DNA from 2 places in the Roseateles sp. GW821-FHT02E12 genome. Region 1 is predicted to be linked to the other one. Evidence: predicted binding sites of a transcription regulator. Region 1 holds the regulator's gene; the other holds the start of a gene.
What was found. Region 1 encodes LexA, which represses DNA repair genes until DNA is damaged. Its sites were predicted from a motif close to ACTGTATNNNNATACAGT; they were not measured.
Positions count from the first base shown of each region.

Region 2: a site for LexA is predicted at 2,415-2,432, ahead of dinB (DNA polymerase IV). Genes of this name have one in related genera too.

Region 1 covers NZ_JBWKVK010000004.1:832,202-835,640, reverse strand. The annotation lists gene ompA (outer membrane protein OmpA) at 1-34, shown strand, start outside; gene ubiG (bifunctional 2-polyprenyl-6-hydroxyphenol methylase/3-demethylubiquinol 3-O-methyltransferase UbiG) at 109-813, shown strand; gene AC07V5_RS26635 (HAD-IA family hydrolase) at 810-1,487, shown strand; RNA gene ssrA (transfer-messenger RNA) at 1,500-1,872, shown strand; gene lexA (transcriptional repressor LexA) at 1,954-2,625, opposite strand; gene AC07V5_RS26620 (asparaginase) at 2,653-3,439, shown strand, end outside.
Region 2 covers NZ_JBWKVK010000002.1:937,507-940,945, reverse strand. The annotation lists gene AC07V5_RS15120 (aldo/keto reductase) at 1-3, shown strand, start outside; gene AC07V5_RS15115 (PEP-CTERM sorting domain-containing protein) at 64-696, opposite strand; gene AC07V5_RS15110 (patatin-like phospholipase family protein) at 970-2,352, opposite strand; gene dinB (DNA polymerase IV) at 2,528-3,439, shown strand, end outside.

The DNA of each region.
Region 1 (3,439 bases):
CGAGATCGAAGTCGTCGGTACGCGCAACAAGTAAGTCGAAGCGCCTTCGGGCGCTTTGCACAAAGCCCCGCCGGCCTGCCGTCGGGGCTTTTTTAATTTCAGGACGTCATGACGATCAATGCCGACCCGCAAGAGCTCGCCAAATTCGGCGAACTGGCCCACCGCTGGTGGGATCCCGAGAGTGACTTCAAGCCCCTGCACCAGATCAACCCGCTGCGCCTGGGCTGGATCCAGCAGCTCAGCCCGCTGGCGGGCAAGCGCGTGCTCGACGTCGGCTGCGGCGGCGGCATCCTGAGCGATTCCATGGCGCGTGTCGGCGCGCAGGTGCTGGGCATCGACCTGTCGACCAAGCCGCTGCGCGTGGCCGAACTGCATGCGATGGAAGCCGGCACCGAGGGCGTTGAATACCGCGAGATCGCCGTCGAGGCCCTGGCCGACGAGCAGCCGGCGGGCTTTGATGTGGTGACCTGCATGGAGATGCTGGAGCACGTGCCCGACCCGGCCTCGGTCGTGCGCGCCTGCGCCACGCTGGTGAAACCCGGTGGTTGGGTCTTCCTGTCCACGCTGAACCGCAACGCCAAGGCTTTCCTGCTGGCCATCGTCGGCGCCGAGTACGTGCTGAACATGCTGCCCAAGGGCACGCACGAGTACGCGCGCTTCCTGAAGCCCTCGGAGCTCGCGCAGTTCTGCCGCGACGCGGGTCTTGAAACCCAGGCCAGCCGAGGCCTGACCTACAACCCACTGACACAGCGCTACAGCCTCGGCAGTGATACCGACGTCAACTACCTGATGGCCTGCCGCCGCCCGCTGTGAAGCCGCTTGCCGCGCGCTGGGCGCATTTGCGCGCCGTGCTGTTCGACCTGGATGGCACGCTGATCGACAGCGCCGAGGACCTGGCCCGCGCCGCCAATGCCATGCGCGCCGAGCGCGGGCTTGCGGCGCTGCCGCTGGCGCAGTACCGGCCGCATGGCGGGTCGGGTGCGCGCGGCATGTTGGGCCAGGCCTTCGACGTGGCACCTGGGCAGCCGAGCTACGACGCACTCAAGCGCGAGTTTCTCGACCGCTACGAAGGCCTGATGCAGGACAGCACGCGGCCCTTTGCAGGGGTCGAAGCCGAGCTTGCTGGCCTGTCTGCCGGCGGGCTCGCCTGGGGCATCGTCACGAACAAGGCCGAGCGCTTCGCTCTGCCGCTGGTCGCAGCGCTACGCCTGGGGGCGGCTGCTGTCGTTGGCGGCGACACCACGGGCCATACCAAGCCCCACCCGGCGCCGCTGTTGGAGGCTGCCCGCCGGCTCGGCGTTGCGCCGGCTGCCTGTCTCTATGTCGGCGATGACGAGCGCGACATCCTGGCCGGCCGGGCCGCCGGCATGGCGACGGCCGTGGCGGCCTGGGGCTACCTGGGCCCGCAGGCTCAGCATGAGCGTTGGGGTGCAGATATCGAGCTTGCCGCGCCCGGCGAGCTCTTGAAGCAGCTCGGACTGGCCTAAACTACGCCTTCTGGGGCCGACCTGGTTTCGACGTGGGTGCGGATCCGGAGTAGGGCATGCCGAGCACCAGTTCGCTCGTAAAACCACTGGAAACAAAGTAACTGCAAACGACTCTACGTTCGCACTCGCCGCTTAATTGCGGATGAGCTTCTCAACGGCAGGCCGATGGGCCGGGCTGAACCTCGCAAGGGGCTAGGCTGAGAAGTCACTCACATCGGCTGGCGTCTGACCGGGTCACTCGGCTAGGCGTGAGATCAAGTGACTGGCGGGAAAGCTAGCGTGCCACTGCGCGAGTTGACCGTGAGATTCAAATCAGCCGGCTAAGCATGTAGATCTGCCCGGTGATGGCTGACGGACGGGGGTTCAATTCCCCCCGGCTCCACCATCCAAACGAAAAGGCCCGTGTCGGTGACACGGGCCTTTTTTCATTTCGAGTGGGCCGGGGGAATTGAACCCCCGTCCAAACTCAGTTGAAGCCTTGCCCGCGGATCAGGCCGACGGCCAGGCCTTCGATGCTGAAGTGCTCGCTGTTCTCGTTGATGCGGATGGGCTCGAAATCGGCGTTCTCCGGCAGCAGCTCGATCCCTTCGGGGCCGCGCTTGAAGCGCTTCACGGTGACCTCTTCGCCGACGCGGGCGACGACGATCTGGCCGTTGCGGGCCTCCTTGGCCGATTGCACGGCAAGCAGGTCGCCATCGAGGATGCCGATGTCCTTCATGCTCATGCCCTTGACCTTGAGCAGGTAGTCGGGCCTTTTGGCGAACAGGCCGGGTTCGACGGTGTAGGTCTGCTCAACGTGTTCCTGCGCCAGGATGGGCGCGCCTGCTGCCACGCGGCCGATCAGCGGCAACGTGAGTTGCGCGAAGTTGGGAATTGGCAGGCTGAACTGGCGAGCGCGGTTGACGGCGTTCAGCGCGTCGGACTTCAATCGGATGCCGCGCGAGGTGCCGCCGACGAGTTCCAGCATGCCTTTGCGGGCCAAGGCCTGCAGATGTTCTTCGGCGGCGTTGGCGGATTTGAAACCCAGCTCGGCGGCGATTTCAGCGCGGGTGGGTGGCGAGCCGGTGCTTTCGATCGCGTGGCGGACCAGGTCGAAGATCTGCTGCTGGCGGGCGGTAAGCTTGGGTCGGTCTTGCACGTGCGGCCTTTTGAGGTGGCTGGAAATTTGTCCAGCACCTGTATTTTCATCCAGGAATCTACAAAATTGCAAACTGCAGCGGATCTGATCGTCATTCTGGGTACCGGCGGCACGATTGCCGGGACCGCCAAAACAGCCAGCGATGGTGTCGGCTACACGGCCGCGCAGCTGAGCGTCGAGGATTTGCTGGCCGCGGTGCCGGCGTTGGCCGGGCGCCGGCTGGAAGCGCATCAGGTCGCCCAGCTCGACAGCAAGGACATGGATTTCTCGACCTGGCAGCGGCTTGCGGCTGTCGTGCATGAGCAGCTTGGGCGGCCGGAGGTTGGCGGCATCGTCATCACGCATGGCACCGACACGCTGGAGGAGACCGCCTACTTCCTGCAGCGCGTGCTGGCGCCGGCCAAGCCCGTCGTGCTGACGGCAGCGATGCGCCCTGCAACGGCGCTGGCGCCTGACGGACCGCAGAACCTCTTCGACGCGGTGCAGGTGGCGGCGAAGCCAGGTGCGTCGGGTGTTGTCGTTGCGTTTGCCGGCCGCGTGCATGACGCGACGCAGGTGCGCAAGGCCCACAGCTACCGCGTCGACGCCTTCGAGTCGGTCGATGGGGCCTTGGTGGCGCGGGTGGAGGAGGGCGTGGTGCGGCAGCTCGGGCGGTGGCCGTCAGGTGACGCCGTGGGGATGGCGCGCATCGGCCGTCAGGCCGAACGCTGGCCGCGCGTCGAGATCGTCATGAACCATGCCGGCGCGGATGGCGCCGTCGTGCGGGCGCTGTGGGCGGCCGGCATTGACGGGCTGGTTGCCGCCGGCACGGGCA
Region 2 (3,439 bases), on a different contig from region 1:
TGAGCCCTGGCTGGGCATGAAAAAAGCGGCCCGAGGGCCGCTTTGCTTTTGCACGTCGGTGAATCAAACGCGGCGACGGCGGCCCACCGCCAGGCCGGCCAGTGCGATGCCCACGAGGGCCAGCGACGCCGGCTCCGGCACGGTGACGTTGATGTCGGTGAATGCAATCCGAGCGCCCGCAGCATTCGTCACGAAGAGCCGGAAGTCCGTCGAGCTGGCCGCATAAGGGTTGAAGTTGAACGCCGGCGACGTCAGGAAAGCCATCTCCAGGTTCCACGACTCGGCCAGCGCCGGCGGCAGGCCGTTGGCCAGCAGGTCGATGTCGGTGTAGTTCACGCCCGCGGTGCTGTCGGTATCGATGCCCAGCCAGACCTTGCAGCCTTGGCAGCCACGGATGTCGTAGACGAAGTCGAAACTCCAATTCGCGTAGTTCTTGCCGTCCGGCCCGTAAACGCCGCTCTGTGCATTGAAATTGCGCACGCCGTCGTTGGCCAGGGAGGGGCTGTTCTTGTACGCATGCGCGCCGATGGCCACCTTCACGCCGTTGGCGGACACAGCGTTGAACAACACGGTGCTCAGGCCGCTGCTGCCCACGGGCGGCCAACCGTCCGCCGGTGTCAGCATCGTCAAGGCGGCGTGCGCCGTCAGGGGGGCCAGGCCGGCCAAGGCGGCCAGGGCGAACATCTTCTTGATCATTTATGTCTCCAGTTGTAGCAATCGTTTAGCCGGGCTCGAACTCCGCAACAACCCGCAATGAGCACCGCGCAACTCACTACCGCATAAGCCGTGCCGCTGTAGGACAGCTAACTGTCAGCTCCAGTAGGACAACGCGTCCCACACATCTGTGACATGACTCCCGTGTTTGAAGGTGGCAACTACCTCGACATGAGGAAAACCCTGGCGCGGCACATTGCACTGAAATGACTCGTCAGGAGCGCCCGTCGCGCCGATCAGATATGAGGTTAACCGTCAGTCGCCGCGCTGAACTGAATCGGAAAAACGCCGGACCCCGGCATCCTGAGTGACGGCCCGACGTCCCGCGGCGATGAGGCGATCGATCTGTTCGTGAGGCAGCTTGAGCCGCGTTGGAATGCCGTTCAGCGCCTGCTCCTCGGCCTCGGGCAGGTCGGCAAAGCTGACCTGCGTGACGCTGAACTTGATGTCCTCGCAGCGCCAGTCCGGGTTCAGCGCACGCAGCGCGGCCTTGCGCTCGTCGCTCAGGCTGCAGCGGTAGGTCACCAGGTCGCGTTCCCAGTTGCGCACCATGGGCAGGAAGCTCGCGTAGCTCATGCGCATCGTGCTCTCGATGGCGGTGTCGACGGCGCCCGCCGCGATGTCCACCCCAGATGGCCCGGCCACCTCCCGCGCCCAGTCGGCGCTGGGGCCCTGGCCGGCGTCCACCACGATGAACAGCAGGCGGCGCATCGTTGCCGCATCGTTCTCGGGGATGGGGCCGTAGGGCGTGTTCAGCAGCACGCGGCTTTGCAGGATGGCCACCAAGCCGAGGTTGTCGGTCAGCCCGCCGTCCACCAGCTTCAGGAAGCGGCCGGCCTTGGGGTCGAGGTTGTCGCGGAACAGCCGTGACAGCGCCAACCGCAGCCGATGCTGGTCATCGCGGTCATCGCGGCGGGCGTTCAGGCCCGGCGGCACCTTCAGCTCGCATGCTCCGGGGAAGCGCTCCACCACGACCGGCGCGAAGAACAGCGGCACCGCCATGGACGCCGCCACCGCCTCGGACACCGGATAGCTCGCCAGGTCGCTGCACAGCGCGTCGAACGTGCGCTCATGGAAAGGAAAGGCCAGCCGGTACTGCACATTGCTGGCGCTGATCCACACCACGGGCCGCGGGCGCTTGAACATGTCGGCAAAGGTGGCGCCCTTGAAGACGTCCTTCTCCAGCCAGTCGCTGAAGTCGCTACGGTCGTTCAGCCCGCCGGCAAACAGGCGGCGCAGGTTGTTGGGGTTGAGCAGGCTGAAGCGCAGCCCCGCCTCGCCGTCGTGCGTCAGCACCTTGTCGCGGAACTCGCGCAGGCCCTCGGCGCCATGCAAGCCGAAGTAGGCCGCCGTCAGCGAGCCGCCCGACACGCTGGTGATGAAGCTCACCTCGTCCAGCAGCGTGCGGCCCGGCGTGGATGCCTGCTCCCGCAGCCCCTCCAGCACGCCGTAGGAAAACGCCGCCGCACGCAGCCCGCCGCCCGAGAAGCTCAAGGCGACGAAGGTGTCCGAATCCAGCGGCCTGGGTGCGCGCTGCATCGTTTGCGCAGCCGCCGGCTTGTTGCGCGGCGCGTTCATGGGCGCGCTGGCACAGGCGGCCAGCAGCAGGCAGGTGCAAAGCAGCAGCAGAACGCGCATGGGGCCTGTCTCAGTGATGGGCGGTGAAGGGCGGCGGGCGCATTCTGCCGATGCTGCCATATCCTGTCTTTATTCCCAGTGACAATCGCGAGAATGAACTGCCCCCACGCTCGCATCCGCTCGCTGCCGCCCAACGGCGCGCATCAGCGGTTCCGGGCGGCCGTGCATCGCTGACATGCACCAACCCGACCGCTGGATCGCCCACCTCGACATGGACGCCTTCTATGCGTCTGTCGAGCTGCTGCGCTATCCGCAGCTCAAGGGCGAGGCGGTCGTCATCGGCGGCCGGCGGGCCGACGCGCCGCAGCAGCTGCAAGACGGCTCCTGGCGCTACTCCAAGTTGCGCGACTACACCGGCCGCGGCGTCGTCACCACCTCCACCTACGCCGCCCGCGACCTCGGTGTGTTCTCGGCCATGGGCCTCATGAAAGCAGCCCTGCGCGCGCCCGACGCCATCCTGTTGCCGGCCGACTTCGACTCCTACCGCAAGTACTCGCGCCTCTTCAAGGCCGCCGTGGCCGAAGTCGCGCCCGTCATCGAGGACCGCGGCATCGACGAGATCTACATCGACCTCACCGACGTGCCCGGCGTGCGCGACGCCGTGGGCCACGACCCGCTGGGCGGCGTGAAGGCCGTGGCGCGCGAGATCAAGAACTCCGTCGGCCGCGCCACCGGCCTGACCTGCTCCATCGGCGTCACGCCCAACAAGCTGCTGTCCAAGATCGCCAGCGAACTGGACAAGCCCGACGGCATCAGCGTGCTGACGCTGGACGACATCCCCGCCCGCGTCTGGCCGCTGGCCGTGCGCAAGATCAACGGCATCGGCCCCAAGGCGAGCGACAAGCTCGTCAAGCTCGGCCTGGAGACCGTGGGCGACATCGCCGCGGCCGACCCCACCTGGCTCGTCGAGCAGTTCGGCGAGAGCTACGGCCAGTGGCTGCACGCCGCCTCGCACGGGCGTGATTCGCGCCCCGTCGTCACGCACAGCGAGCCCGTGTCCATCAGCCGCGAAACCACCTTCGAGCGCGACCTGCACGCCGTGCACGACCGCGCCCTGCTCGGCGGCATCATGGACGAGCTGTGCGAA